2 regions of the Stenotrophomonas sp. Steno-C15 genome follow, and region 2 is predicted to be linked to the other one. Evidence: predicted binding sites of a transcription regulator. Region 2 holds the regulator's gene; the other holds the start of a gene.
The links. Region 2 encodes FliA, which starts transcription of late flagellar genes. Its sites were predicted from a motif close to TAAAGTTTNNCNNNCNNNGGCCGATAA; they were not measured.

Region 1: a site for FliA is predicted at 6,366-6,392, ahead of AC06FB_RS04905 (HDOD domain-containing protein). Genes of this name have one in related genera too.

The regions. Positions count from the first base shown of each region.
Region 1 covers NZ_JBWJPF010000004.1:4,140-12,912, reverse strand. Annotated here, with positions in the region: gene AC06FB_RS04945 (RNA polymerase sigma factor) at 1-378, opposite strand, end outside; gene AC06FB_RS04940 (hypothetical protein) at 503-682, shown strand; gene AC06FB_RS04935 (mechanosensitive ion channel family protein) at 718-1,311, shown strand; gene AC06FB_RS04930 (DksA/TraR family C4-type zinc finger protein) at 1,322-1,588, opposite strand; gene AC06FB_RS04925 (DUF2058 domain-containing protein) at 1,714-2,271, opposite strand; gene AC06FB_RS04920 (M48 metallopeptidase family protein) at 2,335-2,835, shown strand; gene AC06FB_RS04915 (RNA pseudouridine synthase) at 2,884-3,582, shown strand; gene AC06FB_RS04910 (phospholipase D family protein) at 3,625-5,193, shown strand; gene AC06FB_RS04905 (HDOD domain-containing protein) at 5,197-6,279, opposite strand; gene AC06FB_RS04900 (Glu/Leu/Phe/Val dehydrogenase dimerization domain-containing protein) at 6,560-7,657, shown strand; gene AC06FB_RS04895 (S8 family serine peptidase) at 7,716-8,773, opposite strand, start outside.
Region 2 covers NZ_JBWJPF010000001.1:17,785-26,557, reverse strand. Annotated here, with positions in the region: gene AC06FB_RS00115 (CocE/NonD family hydrolase) at 1-1,192, shown strand, start outside; gene flhB (flagellar biosynthesis protein FlhB) at 1,277-2,407, shown strand; gene flhA (flagellar biosynthesis protein FlhA) at 2,404-4,509, shown strand; gene flhF (flagellar biosynthesis protein FlhF) at 4,655-6,307, shown strand; gene AC06FB_RS00095 (MinD/ParA family ATP-binding protein) at 6,294-7,181, shown strand; gene AC06FB_RS00090 (RNA polymerase sigma factor FliA) at 7,178-7,921, shown strand; gene cheY (chemotaxis response regulator CheY) at 7,979-8,371, shown strand; gene AC06FB_RS00080 (protein phosphatase CheZ) at 8,371-8,773, shown strand, end outside.

The DNA.
Region 1 (8,773 bases), on a different contig from region 2:
GCGGTCATGCACGGCCAGCTCCGGTACACCACCGTCCACGTCATCCAGGCTGTCGTGATCGTGTCCTCCCGCCCGGCCGCGCAGTTCCATCAGCGCGGCATTGACCCCGAGACGATGCAGCCAGGTCGACAGGCTGCTTTCGAAACGGAACCCGGGCAGTGCCTTCCACGCCTGCAGGAACGCTTCCTGCAGCGCATCCTCCGCCCGTGCCTGCTGGCCGCCACACAGCCTCCACAGCACGGCGAACACCCGTGGCGCATGGCGTCGATACAGCAGTTCGTAGGCCGCTGTATCGCCACCGGCTGCCGCCCGTACCAGGGCGGGTTCGTCGACGGCGTCGGAGGCAGCAGGCGGTGCGGGCATGGTGGTGTCGAGCATAGTCCTTGGATGCGCCAGTCCCGCAGAAGGTTTAGATCGGATTCCTGCCAGGCACGATGCAACCTTTTCGGCGGCCGCTGCATCCATGGAGGGTCCTTCGTGAAATACCGTCCGGGAGCCCGCCATGTCCAGCCCATCGTGTGCCGCCCTGCTGGCCGTCGCTGCCTGCGTCGCGCTGCAGGTGCTTGGCCTGTCGCTGCAGCTCCACCCCGAGCGCGGCCGGGCCTGCCTGCAGCAGCAGCGCCAGGAGCTGGTGTGCCTGGCGTGGAGGCCGATGGTCGAATCGCCGGCACGTGCCGGGTAACATCGGCGACCACCACCGCTACCTGCTGTCGCCCCATGATGTTGTCGCTGAAGGATCACCTGCCGGCCTGGACCCATCCCTGGCTGCACAACATGGGCATCGCCCTGCAGATCGCGCTCGTCCTGCTGGCCGCCTGGCTGCTGCGGCTGCTGGCGCGCCGCCTGATCCGCCGCTTCGCCGACCACTACACCCTGCCGCCGGAAATGGTGATGGGCGCGCGCCGCATCACCAGTTTCGTGGTCTATTTCAGTGCACTGCTGTACATCCTGAGCCTGCTGGGGGCCTCACCGGCAGTGCTGTGGACGGCATTCACGGGCTTTGCAGCCGTCGGTGCGGTGGCCTTCTTCGCGGCCTGGAGCGTGCTCTCCAACATCTTCTGCACGCTGCTGATCTTCACTACCCGCCCGTTCCGCCTGCATGACTACATCGAGGTGCTGGAGAACGGCGAGAAGCCCGGACTGAAGGGCCGGGTGATCGATGTGAACCTGATCTACACCACGTTGCAGGAGACCGGCGAAGGCCACGAAGGCACGGTGCTGCAGCTGCCGAACAACCTGTTCTTCCAGCGCACCGTACGCCGCTGGCGCGATCCGGCACAGGCGCCGGGCGGCATCCAGGGCGACGGTTGAGCCGCCCACATCAACGCAGCTGGCTGTCTTTGCTGCCGCGACGGTTGTAGCTGCTGTGCGCCTGCTCTTCCTCATCGTGCGCCTGCTGGCAGGCCACGCACAGCCGTACGCCGGGCACGGCGTTGCGCCGCGCCAACGGAATCGGTGCGTCGCATTCCTCGCAGTGCTCCAGACCCGGGCCCTGGCGCAGCTGGCGCCGCGCGCGGGCAATCGCATCGTCTACCGTCGCGTCGATCTGGTCCTGGACCGCGCCATCTCCCGCCCAACCGGTAGCCATGTCCGTCCTCCGCAGGTGTGTGGCCTGATATGGGGACGATACACCCACGGAAAAGGCCGGGCAGTGCCCCGCCCGGCCCGTGCTTCAGCTACCTGTCTGCCCGTGGGGACGCCTGCGGCAGCGGCTTACCAGACCAGATCGTCAGGAATCTGGAACTGCGCGTAGTAGGCATCATCTTCGGCGTTGCCTGTGGAGATCTCCTCCGTCGAGCCCGGCTGCCCGTGGTCGACCACGATGGCTTCCGGCGCGCGCTCGCGCACCTTTTCCGCCGCAGCACGGGGCAGCAACGCGTAACCCTCGCCCTGGGCGACGATGACCAGCACGCCCACCGACAGCGCCTTGCGCAGCTTGGGGTCGATCAGCAGGGTGCGGATCGTGCTGCCATCGCTGAAGCGATACTCGTCCTCGCCCTTATGCGGCACGGCATGGGCAGCGATGATCTGCTTTGCCTGCGCCTTCTGCTCGGCCAGCCTGGCCTGTGCGTTGCGCTCGGCGGCCAGGGCACGATCACGCTCGATCTTCTCGGCGCGGGCGCGTTCAGCCTCACGCTGGACCTCGGCCGAAGTCGATTCAGCCTTGCCCTGGCGCGCCTTGGCCTGTTCGCGTGCGGCGGCGCTGGCCTGCGACTTCTTGGCCAGGCCGGCCTTGAGCAATTGTTCCTGCAGCGCGTTGGGCTTTGCCATGGTCGGTGCGTACCGCGTGTAATCTTGGATGCCCCCATTCTACCGACGCCCCGCCGCCCCTGCATGGCAGTCCTGAAGTACCTCACCGGTTATCCCGAACCCCTGGTCGCCCAGGTCAGCGAACTGCTGGCGCAGGGCCGGCTCGGCCCGTGGCTGCAGCAGCGCTATCCCGAGCCCCATGAGGTGCGCAGCGACCGCCAGCTCTACGACTACACCCAGGAGCTGAAAGACCGCTACCTGCGCAAGTCGGTACCGCTCAACAAGGTCTGCTACGACAACACGCTGGAAGTGATCAAGCATGCATTGGGCACGCATACCGCCATTTCCCGCGTGCATGGCAGCCGCCTCAAGGCCAGCCGTGAGATCCGCATCGCCACGGTGTTCCGGCAGGCGCCGGCCGCCTTCCTGCGCATGATCGTGGTGCACGAGCTGGCGCATCTGAAGGAAGCCGACCACAACAAGGCCTTCTACCAGCTCTGCCAGCACATAGAGCCCGATTACCTGCAGCTGGAATTCGACACCCGCCTGTACCTGACCGAGCTGGCCAACCGCAGCCAGCGCTGACCGCGCGCAGGGGCTACACTGCGCGGCCCCCGCCCGACCTGCCCGCCCATGGAACCGATACGCCTCGACAAACGCTTGTCCGCCCTGCTCGGCATCCCGCGCGGCGAAGCGCGGCGCTACATTGAAGGTGGCTGGGTCACGGTCGATGGCGAGGTGGTCGAACAGCCACAGCGCCCGGTCGATGACACTGCGGTGATCGTGGTCGATGAACAGGCCAATGACAGCAAGGCCGAGCGCGTGGGCATGCTGCTGCACAAGCCGGCTGGTGCTGCCGCCGAAACCCTGTGTGCGCTGGTCAGCAGCAACAGCCACAGCGCTCTGGACGCCAGCGGCATCCGGCCACTGCAGCGCCATTTCCACGGGTTGCAGCTGGCTGCGTCCCTGCCCGCGGCAGACAGCGGCCTGGTCGTGGTCAGCCAGGACCCGGCCACGCTGGCCCACCTGCAGCGCAATCTCGGCCGCACCGAACAGGAGTATCTGGTCGAAGTGGCAGAAGGCGGGCCGGAACGGGGCCCCTGGCTGCTGGCCCGGCTGCAGCAGGAGTCGGGCGGGGCCAAGGTGAGCTGGCAGAGCGAGCAGCGGCTGCGCTTCGCCGGCAAGGGGCTGACGGCCAAGGGCCTGAAGACCGCGGTGGCTGCCGCCGGCCTGCAGGTCACCGCCCTGCGCCGCCTGCGCATCGGCCGGGTGGCACTGGGCCCGCTGCCGCCGGGACAGTGGCGCTACGTGGGCAGCGACGAACGGTTCTGACGCGCGCCGCCGCGCGGCACGCCGATCCACTAGCATGGGGCCATGAGCCCGCCTGCGCCTGTGTGGCGACGCCTGTTGCGCGTCGTTGCGATCATCTTCGCCATCCTTCTGCTGCTGGTCCTGTCCGGACTGCTGCTGGCCGACCACCTGACGCCACAGGCGCACGGTGAGCCGTCGCACGTACTGCCGCTGCAACCGGCGCAGACCCGCATCGACCAGCAGGTCGTGCCGCTGCAGGAGGCGCACCCCGGGCAATCCGGCGTGGCCTTCCTCGGCGATGGCATGGATGCATTCGCGGCGCGCGCGATGATCACCGCGCAGGCCGGGCGCAGTCTGGACCTGCAGTACTACATCTGGCACGACGACCTGATCGGTCACCTGATGGCCAGAGCGCTGCATGACGCCGCCGAGCGCGGGGTGCGCGTGCGCATCCTGCTCGACGACATGAATGCCAAGGACAAGGACGCGCTGATGATGGCGCTGGACCGGCATCCGAACATCGAGATCCGGCTCTACAATCCGTTCCGCAACCGCAGCGGCATCCTGCGCATGGTGGAGATGGTGCAGCGCTTCTTCAGCGTGAACCACCGCATGCACAACAAGAGCTGGATCGCCGATGGCCGTGTCGCCATCGTCGGTGGCCGCAACATCGGCGAGGAGTATTTCAGCGCGCGCACGGATGTGAACTTCCAGGACCTGGACCTGCTGGTCGCCGGCCCTGCCGTTGCACAGGCGAACCGGATATTCGACGACTACTGGAACAGCCCGGCGGCGATTCCGGTCTCCGCGCTGGCCTTCCATACCGACGCGCAGCTTCGCCTTCTGGTGCGTGAGTCCGACCATGAAGCGCAGCGCGATGCTGCCCGGCCCTATCTTGCGCGCGTGGCCGAATCACGCCATCGGCAGCGTCCCAGCCCCGAGCCGCTGCACTGGAGCAGCACCGTGCGCATCGTCTCGGATCCGCCGATGAAACACCGCAACGACGACCGCGGCAGCTGGCTCGTTACCGGGCTGATCGGTGAACTGGAGTCCGCGCGCAGCAAGGCCTTGTTGATTTCGCCCTACTTCGTGCCGGGCAACGAGGGCCTGGACGGGCTCTCGGCAATGGCGTCGCGCGGCGTGCACGTGGGCATAGTGACCAACTCCCTTGCCGCCAACGACGTTGCGGCCGTGCACGGCGGCTACATGGGCTACCGCATGCCCCTGCTGAACGCCGGCGTGCACCTGTATGAGCTGAAGGCACAGGGCCAGGCGGGCGATGCAGGCCTGTTCGGCAGCAGCGGGGCCAGCCTGCACACCAAGGCCTTCCTGGTGGACGACCACCGTGGCTTTGTCGGTTCCTTCAACCTCGACCCGCGCTCGGCCTATCTCAACACCGAAATGGGGGTGCTGTTCGACGACCCCGTGCTGGGCGCGCAGCTGCGCGACGAGTACCTGCGCCTGGCCGACGCCAGGCACAGCTGGTGGCTGGCAGTGGACAACCGCGATCGGCTGCGCTGGCTGGAGCGTGAGCCTCCGCCGCGCTGGGTGGAGGACGAGCCAGGTGCTACGCGGCGCCAGCGCTGGCTGTCGCGGATCATCAGCTGGCTGCCGGTGGAATCGCAGCTGTAGCGCTCAGTGTGCCCTGGCCTCGCCTTCATGCGGGGCGTCGTCCAGTGTTTCCACGCTGCGACCATGCAGGCGCCGCCAGATCCAGCGCAACGCATGGGGCGGTGCCGACGGCAGCTGCTCCAGCAGGGCCAGCATGCGGCCCTGGGTGGCGTGGCCATGCCGGCACAGCAGGCTCGCCGCCGCCGCTGCGCTGCCCAGCCGCAGGCTGTCGGACAGAGGGCCCGAGGCGTCGGCCGCCAGGGTCTGGTGCACCGGGTCGGGCAGCTCCCAGGCGGCGGCCACCCGCTGTGCCAGCGGCAACGACCACTGCTGCAGCAGCTGCAGGGCCAGGGCCGGCTGCACGTCCTCGCCGCGCGCCTGGGCTTCCTGCAGCAGCTGGCGCATCACCAGCGCCGCACCGAGTCCCTGCACCAGGCCCAGCCACTGCGCAGCGAAGGCATCGCCGGAGTTCACGCTGCGTGCGTGGTCGGCAGCAGCACGCGATGCCAGCAGGGCGTGCTCCCAGGTGATCGTGCTGAACTGCGGGAACCGCTCGCACTGAACCTGCATCACCGGCTGCACCAGCACCGCACTGATGATCTGCCGCACGCCTTCCGTGCCGACCAGGGTCACCGCCCGCTGCAGGCTCTCGACCGGGCGTTCGTGCACCTTGTACGCGGGACTGTTGGCGATGCGTAGCAGGTTGCCCGTGAGTACCGGATCCTGGCCGATGATCGCCGCCATCACCCGTGCCGAGGCGGCATCATCGTTGACGGTCTGGATCAGCTGCGGCAGCAGCTGCGGCCGGCGCGGCAGCTGCCGCGTCGCCCAGTCGCGATCCTGCAGCGCGTCCGCCACCGCCTGTGCCAGTCCGGCGCTGGCGGCATCGACAGGGCCGGGCTCGCCCGCCAGTCGCGGGTACAGCGCCAGCGCGTGCAGGCCACGCTGCAGCTGCGCGGCGATCTCTCCCGGGGGCACTGGGTCTCCCTGCAGGCGGGCAGCCGCAGCGGCCACCGCCTGACGCGGCCCCGCCGACAGACGCGACGGCGCCGCGCCGGTCAGCGACGCAAGCCAGCCGCGTACCCTGCGTGCCCAGGCCAGCGTCACCGGCCGTGATCCTGTCGATGTCGTACTGCGCTCGCCATGGCCCGTCTCTGTCTCTTCACACGATCCGGCCACTGGCCATCGACGCAGCATCGGCCGCGCTTTCATCTTCTTTAACCCGCAGTGCCCGTCGACGTCGACGGCAGACACTCGGGGAATGGACTAGAATGACGCCGCGCGACCCGTCCCCCTGCACCGACGACGTCGCTTTTTTTGTTTTGGGACCCTACCGTTCACTGGTCGTTCGCTGCAGTTCGCCGCCGTTCGCACCATCGGAGACGCCATGCTATTCGAAACCCTCGCCACCACCGGCCACGAACAGGTGGTGTTCTGCCACAGCCATGACGCCGGCCTGAAGGCGATCATCGCCATCCACAACACCACCCTGGGCCCGGCCCTGGGCGGCGTGCGCATGCGTCCCTATGCCAGCACCGACGAAGCGCTGGCCGACGTGCTGCGGCTGAGCCGGACGATGACCTACAAGAATGCGCTGGCCGGCCTCAATGTCGGTGGCGGCAAGGCGGTGATCATCGGCGATCCGAAAGCGGACAAGACCGAAGTCCTGTTCCGCGCCTTCGGTCGCTATGTCGATTCGCTGGGTGGCCGCTACATCACCGCCGAAGACGTCGGTACCGACGTCAACGACATGGAGAACATCTACCTGGAAAGCCAGTTCGTGACCGGTGTCCACCAAGTGCATGGCGGCTCCGGAGATCCCGCACCGTTCACCGCCTACGGCGCGCTGCAGGCGTTGATGGCGTCGATGCGTTTCAAGTTCGGCCACGAGGAAGTGGGCAAGACCAGCATCGCAGTGCAGGGCCTGGGCCACATCGGCATGGAACTGGTCAAGCTGCTGCGCGACCGCGGCGCGAAGCTGTATGTCACCGACCTGGACGCGGCTCTGGTCGATCGCGCAGTCAGCGATTTCGGCGCCGAAGCAGTGAAGCCGGACGAGATCCACGAAGTGAATGCCGACGTCTTCGCGCCGTGCGCGCTGGAAGGCTCGATCAATGCCGACACCCTGCCGCGGATCAAGGCCAAGATCATCTGTGGCACCGCCAACAACCAGCTGTCCAGCCTGGAAATCGGCGATGAACTGCACGCGCGCGGCATCCTGTACGCACCCGATTACGCGGTCAATGCCGGTGGCGTGATGAACGTGTCGCTGGAGATCGATGGCTACAACCGCGAGCGCGCGATGCGCCTGATCCGCAGCATCTACCACAACCTGACACGCATCTTTGAACTGTCGCAGCGCGAGAACATCGCGCCGCAACGTGCGGCCGACCGAATCGCCGAGAGCCGCATCCTGTCGATCGGCAAGCTGAAGATGCCGCTGGGCCGCAGCACCCCGCGCCTGGGCAATCTGCGCGGCGGTTGACCGCCCCTGCCGGGCCTCGGCACGGCGCCCCTCCGGGCGCCGGCAACCCCATGATGGATCAGAACCCGGCGCTGTAACGCAGCGCCGCTTGCCGTGCGTCATCACCGCCGACACGCTGATCGATGCCCAGGCTCAGACGGCCACTCCGCCCCCACCACGACTCCAGCGCAAGCCCGAGCAGGGCGCTGCCACGCGGTGAGTCGGCACCGGGCAACGGTGCCCACGCGTCGACACCGACGAAGCTGGCCTGCCACTCCCCGGCGGCGCCCTGAAGGCGCTGCTGCCATTCGGCGTGCCCGCGCAGCGTCCAGCGTCCCCAGCCACGCTCGCCGCGCAGCCCCGCCAGCAGTTGACTGCGCTGCGCACGATTGGCTTCACCCCGCAGGCCGAAACCGAAGCCGCCGCGCTCGTTGAACGCCGCGGTATCCACCCGCGTGCCACTGGCACCGACATACGGTGTCAACGACGCGCCGACGGTGCCGAAGCGATAGCCGCTTTCGACACTGGCGCTGCTGAATCGACCGCCGTAGCGCGCGGAAACGCCGTAGGCACCTGCACCCAGCAGCAGCTGCCGGTCCAGTTCGCGGGTGAACCGCCCTGCGCCGAACTGCGCCAGTGCATAACCGCGCCCAACGCTCCAGCCGGCATACAGCTGCGCCTGCGCCTGGCGGTCCTGCCCGCGATCACCGTTGAAGGCACTGCCACCGTTGCTGCGTGTTTCACCGAACGCCATGCCCAGCAGGCCATGGCTGCCCAGCGGCACGTCCTGACCGGCCATCCAGCCCCGGCTGTCGGTGGCGCTGCCAGCGAAACTGCCCTGCCCTGCCTCGCCCAACGTGCTCTGCCAGGCACCGCGCAGCGCAGGCAGAGCCTGCACGCGATCGAAACGGGCGGCCACCGCGCGTCGCGACATGTCGATGCTGTCGAAGGTCGCCGCCTCGGCACGCGCGTGGGCCTTGCCGGACAGGCTCTCCAGCGTGGCCGCCAGGCCCGTGCTGCGCTGCAGGCCGGCCGCTGCACCACCGAATGGCGAATCCTGCAACGCGTGGTTGCCGTCCAGTTCGACGAACGCGCCTTCCAGCCGCGCCGCAGTTGTCTGCACACCGGCATCGAGCC
Region 2 (8,773 bases):
GGCCTTCTACGTGGCCAATGGCCCGATGCTGGATGCCGACACCTATGGGCAGCAGGACCGGTGGTCACAGCTGCCCGGCCGCTGGTATGCCTCCGGCCGGCCGTACCGGCAGATCGACCAGATCGACGGCACCCCCAATCCCTGGCTGCAGCGCTGGCTCGCCCACCCGGCCTATGAGGGTTACTGGCAGGCCATGGTGCCGTACGCCGAAGACTTCAGGGACATCCGCATTCCGGTGCTGACCATTACCGGCTACTACGACGACGGCCAGATTTCCGCGTTGCAGTACTTCACCGATCACATGCGCTACCGGCCGGACGCCGATCATGTCCTGCTGATCGGGCCGTATGACCACGGCGGTGCGCAGGCCGCCAGCAAGCCGATGCAGCTGCGCGGCTACACGGTGGACCCGGTCGCGCAGTTCGATACGCCTGCGCTGACCTTCCAGTGGCTGGACCACGTACTTCGCGGTGCCCCGCGCCCGGCGCTTCTGGCCGACCAGGTCAACTTCCAGCTGATGGGCAACAACACCTGGGGGCATGCAGCCACCCTTGATGCCGCTGCGGGCGGCCATCGCACGTACTACCTGTCGGCAGCCGCTGAGGGCGACCATCACCCGTTGCAGGAACAGCGGCCAACGCCGGGAACACTGCGGCAGACGGTGGACCTCGCCGATCGCACGGAGGTCCGGCATGGCTACTATCCGTTCCCGATCGTGGCCGCCGGGGACGAGCCGGACACGGCACTGACCTTCCTCTCCGAGCCCTTCCCAGCACCGATGGACCTGATCGGACGCTTCTCGGGCGATCTGAAGGTCCGCATCAACAAGCGCGACATGGACTTCACGGTCACCCTGTACGAGCTGCTGCCCGATGGGCGCAGGATGCAGCTGTCCTACTACGTCGGCCGGGCCAGCCACGTACGCGACCCGACCACGCGGCAGCTGCTGGTGCCGGGGCGATGGACAGACCTGCCCTTCGATCGCACCCGCATGGTCGCCCGCCGTGTTGGCGCGGGCAGCCGGCTGCTGGTGAAGGTGGACGTGCTCAAGGACGCCATGCACCAGGTGAACCACGGCACCGGACGCGATGTCAGCGACGAGTCAGCCGCCGATGCCGGTGAGCCCCTGCAGGTGGACTGGCACAGCGACAGCACGCTGAGCATCCCGCTGCGGCCGGCCCTGCCCGGCTAGCGTCGGGCGTTGCCCCGGCGGTGAACCACGCGCCGCGGAACAGTTCTTGCAGGCAGCCCGGCATCCCCTGCCGCAGTGCCCATGATGTCCGAGAACGAATCCGCCGGCGAAAAGACCGAACAACCCACCGAAAAACGCCTGCGCGAGGCCCGGGAACAGGGCAACCTGCCGCGTTCCCGCGAACTGGGGACCGCCGCGGTGTTCGGTGGCGGCGTGCTGGCGGTGATGGCCATGGGCGGCTCGATCGGCCGTGGTGCCACGCAATGGATGAAACAGGCGTTGAGTCCCGAGCAGGGGCTGCGGCAGAACCCGAAGGAACTGTTCGGCCACTTTGGCGACCTGCTGCTGCAGTTCATGCTGGTGATCACCCCGCTGGTGCTGGTCTGCCTGCTGGCCAGCTTCGTCGCCCCGCTGGTGATGGGCGGATTGCGCTGGTCGGCCAAAGCGATGATGCCCGACATCAATCGGCTGAACCCGCTGACCGGCCTCAAACGTCTGTACGGGCCGGAAGCCATCGCTGAATTCACCAAGTCACTGCTGCGCGTGGCGTTCGTGGGCGTCGCCGCCGGACTGGTGGTGTGGGGCGGCTTCGACACCCTGCGCGGGTTGATCCACCACCCACTGGAAACCGCCATCACCGATGGCCTGGGCTTCACCCTGCGACTGCTGCTGGCGACCGCCGGGGCAATGCTGGTGCTGGCGGCGATCGACGCGCCGTACCAGCGCTGGAACTGGATGCGCAAGCTGAAGATGACCCGCGAGGAACTGCGGCGGGAAATGAAGGAAAGCGAAGGCAGCCCGGAGGTGAAGGGCCGCATCCGCCAGCTCCAGCAGCAGATGGCCAACCGCCGGATGATGGAAGCGGTGCCCACCGCGGACGTGGTGGTGGTCAACCCGACCCACTACGCCGTGGCCCTGAAGTACGAGGGCGGCGCCATGAACGCGCCCACCGTGGTGGCGCTGGGCGTGGACGAGACCGCCCTGCGCATCCGTGAAGTCGCCGATGGCAACAAGGTCGCCATCGTCTCCGCCCCGCCTTTGGCACGCGCCTTGTATCGGGAAGGCCAACTCGGAAAGGAAATCCCCGTGAGACTGTATTCGGCCGTGGCCCAGGTCCTGTCCTACGTCTACCAGCTGCGCGCCTGGCGCACCGGCCCGATGCCGGGCGCCCCGCACATCGAGGTGGATGAATTCGGCAAGGGAGGCCGGGCATGAGCGCGCAGGCCTCGTCCGGACTCAACACCCGCCGGCTGCTGGAGATGATCCGCCAGGGCCTCGGCGCGCCACTGATCGTGCTGGCGCTGCTGGCGATGGTGGTGGTGCCGCTGGCGGCGCCCGTGCTCGATGCGCTGTTCACCTTCAACATCGCCATCTCGCTGATGGTGCTGCTGGCGGTGGTGTACGTGAAGCGCCCGCTGGATTTCACCATCTTCCCGATCGTGCTGCTGGTCACCACCATGCTGCGGCTGGCACTGAACGTGGCCTCCACCCGCGTCATCCTGCTCAATGGCCAGAACGGCCACGACGCGGCCGGCAAGGTCATCGCCGCGTTCGGTGAGTTCGTGATCGGTGGCAACTACGCGGTCGGCATCGTGGTGTTCGCCATCCTGACCATCATCAACTTCGTGGTCATCACCAAGGGCGCCGGCCGTGTCTCGGAAGTGACCGCGCGCTTCATCCTCGACGCCATGCCCGGCAAGCAGATGGCCATCGATGCCGATCTCAACGCCGGCCTGCTGACGCGCGAAGAAGCCAAGCTGCGCCGCGAGGAGGTCCGCGAGGAAGCCGACTTCTATGGCGCGATGGACGGCGCCAGCAAGTTCATCCGGGGTGATGCGATTGCCGGCATCCTGATCCTGTTCATCAACATGCTCGGTGGCCTCGCCGTGGGCGTGCTGCAGCATGGCATGCCGTTCGGCGATGCCGCTGCGACCTACACCCTGCTGTCCATCGGTGACGGTCTGGTGGCGCAGCTGCCGGCCCTGCTGGTCTCCAGCGCAGTGGCGATGCTGGTCACCCGTGCCTCGCGCTCGCAGGACATGGCGCAGGCGATGACCGGCCAGGTATTCGGCCAATACCGTGCCCTGGCCATCACCGCCGGCATCATCGGCCTGGTCGGCCTGGTGCCCGGCATGCCCAACGTCGCTTTCCTGACGCTTGCCGCCATTCTCGGCTTCATCGCCTGGAAGCTGTACCGGAAGGGACAGGCCCCGGCCCCGAGCGACGCTGCCGGCAGCGACCCCGGCGCGGTCAGTGCGCTGGGCCGACCGGCGGCGCCGGCCCCCACCGCGGAACTGAGCTGGGACGAACTGCGCCCGGTCGACCCGCTGGGGCTGGAGGTCGGTTACCGGCTGATTCCGCTGGTGGACAGCAATCAGGGCGGCGAACTCATGGCACGCATCAAGGGCGTGCGGCGCAAGCTGACCCAGGACGTGGGATTCCTGATTCCATCCGTGCACATCCGCGACAACCTGGAACTGCCGGCCAACGGCTACCGCGTGCTGGTACATGGCGTGCCGGTGGCAACCGCCGAGATCCATCCCGACCGCGAACTGGCGCTGGACCCCGGCAGTGCGCTCGGCCCGCTGGACGGCATCGCCGGCAAGGATCCCGCCTTCGGCCTGGACGCTACCTGGATCCAGCCGCACCAGCGCGCCCAGGCCGAAACCATGGGCTACACCGTGGTCGACCCGGCCACCGTGGTCGCCACCCATCTTTCCCACCTGATCCGCGAGCATGCGCCGGAGCTGCTGGGCCACGAAGAGGTGCAGCACCTGCTGGCCAACCTCGCCAAGAGCGCGCCCAAGCTCGTCGAAGATCTGACGCCCAAGGCGCTGCCGTTGTCGGCCGTGGTGCGGGTGCTGCAGAACCTGCTGGTGGAACGCATTCCGATCCGCCAGCTGCGCAAGATCGCCGAAGCACTGGTGGAGCACGCGCCGTCCAGCCAGGACCCGGCCACGCTCACCGCCGCAGTGCGCACCGCGCTCGGCCGCTTCATCGTGCAGGAGATCGCCGGAATGTCGGCGGAGCTGCCGGTGTTCACCCTCAACCCGCAATTGGAACGCGTCTTGCAGGAGTCCACGCAGGGCAACGGCGCCGCGCTGGAACCCGGGCTTGCCGAGCGACTGCATCAGAGTCTGGCCGAATGTGTCAGCAAGCAGGAAGCCCGCAACGAGCCCGCGGTCGTGCTGGTTCCCGGCCCGGTACGTGCCGCGTTGGCACGCCTGGTCCGTCACAGCGTTCCGTCGCTGTCGGTACTGGCGTACAGCGAAGTGCCGGAGGACAAGCGCCTGAAGCTGGTCGGAACGATCAGCTGACGCCGCCCACCGATGCGTCAGAAAACAGACACCACCTTCGAACCACCGCAACAGACAGATGCCAAGGGGAACCCGTTCCGTGCAGACCACCGACCACCCGCGTTCTCCCACCACCACCCCGCCGTCCCCGTCCCGTGACCACAGCATGAAAATCAAACGATTCGTCGCCGCCGACATGCGCTCGGCCATGAACCTGGTGCGCAAGGAACATGGTCCCGATGCTGTGATCCTGTCCAACCGCCGGATCGAGGAAGGCGTCGAGATCGTCGCCGCAGCCAACTATGACGAGAGCGCGGTGCAACGCGCGCTGGAAGCCTCGCGGCGCGACGTGGCTCCGCCGCCGCCGAAACCGCGCACCGCCGCGGATGCAGTGATCGCCGCGGTCACCCGCCGCCGCTCCACGACACCGGCCCAGCAGCCGGTGACCGCCACCACATCGGCCGTGGCCGCCCTCGCCCGCGCGGCCGTCGGTGCCACCGGCCGCACCCTGGACAGTGCGGACGAGATCGTGCCCACCCGCGGCAGTTCCGGCTTCGCTGCCACCCTGGCGCGTGCCACCGTCAACGATCCGGCACTGCCGGAGCAGATCTTCGCGCCGTTCGCGAGCGCCGTCGTGGCTCCCGCACCGGCGCCCGCCAACCGCGCCCGTTTCCTGATCGACCCGCCGCAGGACGAGCATCACGAATCCCCCGCGCCGGCAGTGCTGCCGCCGCCGCTGCCGATCACCGCTGCGGCCACGGCGCAGGCCGAGTCCGTGCACCCCGAGCCGCCGTACGCGCAGGACGTTGCCGAGACCACGCCAGCCCCTGCCGCTGCCGCTGAAGCGGAGACCGCGCCGGCGCCGGCGCCGCTCCTTGCCCCGGCGCCGGTACTGACGGTGGTTGCACAGGACGATGCCGAGATCCGCCAGCTGCGCCACGAAGTGGCCGGCATGCGCCAGGTCATCGAGCGCGAGATGAACCGCTTCACCGACGAGCGCCTGCGCGGCTGCCCGGTGCGGGCGACCGCCCTGGACCTGATGGACGAGTACGGATTCGATGCCGGGCTGGCCCGCGATGTGGCCATGCAGATACCGCTGGAAACCGAAGCCCACCGGGGCCGCGGGCTGATGCTGGGCCTGATCTCGCGCAGGCTGCCGATCGCGCCGGTCGATCCGCTGGAAGAAGGCGGCGTGATCGCTCTGGTCGGTCCGACCGGGGCCGGCAAGACCACCACCATCGCCAAGCTCGCCTCGCGCTTCGCCGAGAAGCACGCGCCGCGCGATGTGGCCCTGGTCACCACCGACACACTGCGCATCGGTGCCCGCGAGCAGCTGTACGGCTATGGCCGCCAGCTCGGCATCGCGGTGCATGAAGCCAACAGCGGTACCGACCTGGACCAGCTGCTGGAGCGCCTGAAGGACTACAAGCTGGTGCTGATCGATACCGCCGGCCTGGGCCCGCGTGACCGCGCCCTGGCCGCGCAGCTGCAGTGGCTGCGTGCCGCCCGCCAGGTCCGCACTCTGCTGGTGCTGCCGGCCAATACCAGCTTTGGCGACATGGACGAGGTGGTGCGCCGCTTCGGCGCGGCCAACCTGCAGGGCCTGGTGCTGAGCAAGCTGGATGAGACCGGCCGCTTCGGCAACGCCCTGTCAGTGGCGGTAGACCACGCGCTGCCGATCACCTGGGTGACCGATGGCCAGGACGTTCCGGACGACCTGCACCGGGCCAGCGCGGCCAATCTTGTACTTCGCCTTGAAGATTTGCGCCGAGCGGCCGATATGCCCTGCAACCCGGAGTTGAACCATGCCGTCGCGTGAGTACGCCAAGCTGACCAAGACCTTCCCGCTGTCGGCCACCCGCAGCGAGCCGCTCGGCCCTGTGCGCACCATCGCCGTGACCGGCGGCAAGGGCGGCGTCGGCAAGACCAACGTCTCGGCCAACCTGGCCGTGGCGCTGGCCGGCATGGGCAAGCGCACGCTGCTGCTCGACGCCGACCTGGGCCTGGCCAACATCGACGTGATCCTGGGGCTGAATCCCACCCACACCCTGGCGGATCTGGTCGCCGGCCGCTGCTCGCTGGAAGAAGTGATCGTCGAAGGTCCGAACGGCGTGCTGGTGGTGCCGGCCGCGTCCGGTCGCCGGCACATGGCCGAGCTGGCCCCGGCCGAGCACATCGGCCTGGTGAACGTGTTCTCCGAACTGGAACGCGAGCTGGACATCATGGTGGTGGACACCGCCGCCGGCATCACCGATGGCGTACTGACCTTCTGCCAGGCCGCACAGGACACGGTTGTCGTGGTCTGCGACGAGCCGGCCTCGATCACCGACGCCTACGCACTGATCAAGGTGCTGTCGCGCGAGCGCGGCGTGGACCGCATCCAGGTGGTGGCCAACATGGTGCGCGACCCCAACGAGGGCCGCGTGCTGTATGAAAAGCTGACCCGGGTCTGCGAGAAGTTCCTTGCCGATGTCTCGCTGAACTACCTGGGCTGCGTGCCGCAGGATGACTGGCTGCGCCTGTCGGTGCAGCGCCAGCAGCCGGTGGTGAAGGCCTATCCATCCAGCCCGGCGGCGCTGGCGATCACCGAGATCGCCCGTCGCACCGCCCGCTGGCAGGCCCCCACCGAGCCACGCGGTGGCGTTGAATTCTTCCTCGAGCGCATCCTCAAGCAACGCGGGGTGGCAGCATGAAAGGCGCGGCCCAGTACAGGGAAGTCCAGCGCTCGGCGGCGACCGAGGTCATCGCCCAGCACTCGGACCTGGTGCGGCGCATCGCCCATCACCTGGCCGCACGCCTGCCGGCCAGCGTCGAAGTGGACGACCTGATCCAGGCCGGCATGATGGGCCTGATCGAAGCCTCGCGCAGCTACGACGCCGACCAGGGTGCCTCGTTCGAGACCTATGCCTCGATCCGCATCCGCGGCTCGATGATCGACGAGATCCGCCGCGGCGACTGGGTACCGCGCTCGGTGCATCGGCGCGCCCGCGATGCGGCCGCCACCATCCGCCGCCTGGAGCAGACCACGGGCCGTGCAGCCAGTGCCACCGAGGTGGCGGCGGCCATGGACATGCCACTGCCCGAGTACCTGCGGCTGATGGAGGACGCCTCGCGCGGCCAGGTGCTGAGCCTGGAATCGCGCATCGAAGACCAGGGCGAACTGGACACCGTCGCCCAGGGCGGACCGACACCGCAGCAGGTCCTGGAACGTGGCGAGTTCGGCCGCGAACTGGGCAAGGCCATCGGCCATCTGCCCGAACGCGAACAGCTGGTGCTCTCGCTGTACTACGAGCAGGAGCTGAACCTGAAGGAGATCGGCGCGGTGCTCGGCGTGAGCGAATCGCGCGTCTGCCAGATCCACGGCCAGGCCGTGCTGCGCCTGCGCGGCCGGCTGAAGATCTTCGAGGCCGCGGATGCCGGGCTTGAAGAATGAACATGCCTGCGGCGGCCACGGCCACCGCGGGCGACTGAACAACAAAGGAACTCCGATTTGAACAAGAACATGCGCATCCTGATCGTCGACGACTTCTCGACCATGCGTCGCATCGTCAAGAATCTGCTGGGCGATCTGGGCTTCACCAACACCGCCGAAGCCGAGGACGGGCATGCTGCGCTGTCGATGCTGCAGAGCCAACCGTTCGACTTCGTGGTCACCGACTGGAACATGCCGGTGATGACCGGCATCGAACTGCTCAAGGCGATCCGCGCCGATGCCAAGCTCAAGACCCTGCCGGTGCTGATGGTCACCGCCGAGGCCAAGCGCGAGCAGATCATCGAAGCGGCGCAGAGCGGCGTGAACGGCTACATCATCAAGCCGTTCACCGCGCAGACGCTGGAAGAGAAACTGGGCAAGATCTTCGAACGCCTGGCGGCCAGCGCCTGATGGACGCCACGGTCGACAAGAACGCCCTCGTCCTGCGCCTGCAGGAAGCCCTCGACGCGCTCGAATCCGGCGACGAGAGCGCCTGGCGCCAGCGCATCGACGCCCTGGTGGCCGCACGCACGCAGCCGATGATGAGCGGCCTGTCACGGCTGGCCCGCGAACTGGGCCAGGCCCTGGGCGAACTGCCGACCGTCCCCAGCGAGGCGGGCGAGCTGGACGACGCCTGCGCGCGCCTGGACCATGTGGTGGCGATGACCGAACAGGCCACGCACCGCACCCTGGACCTGGCCGAAGAGTGCCGCAGCCTCACCGAACAGCTGCGCGCCGAAGGCCTGCAGCCGGGGCAGGATGCGCAGCTGGAACGCATCCGCCACAACCTGACCGAGATTGCCCTGACCCAGA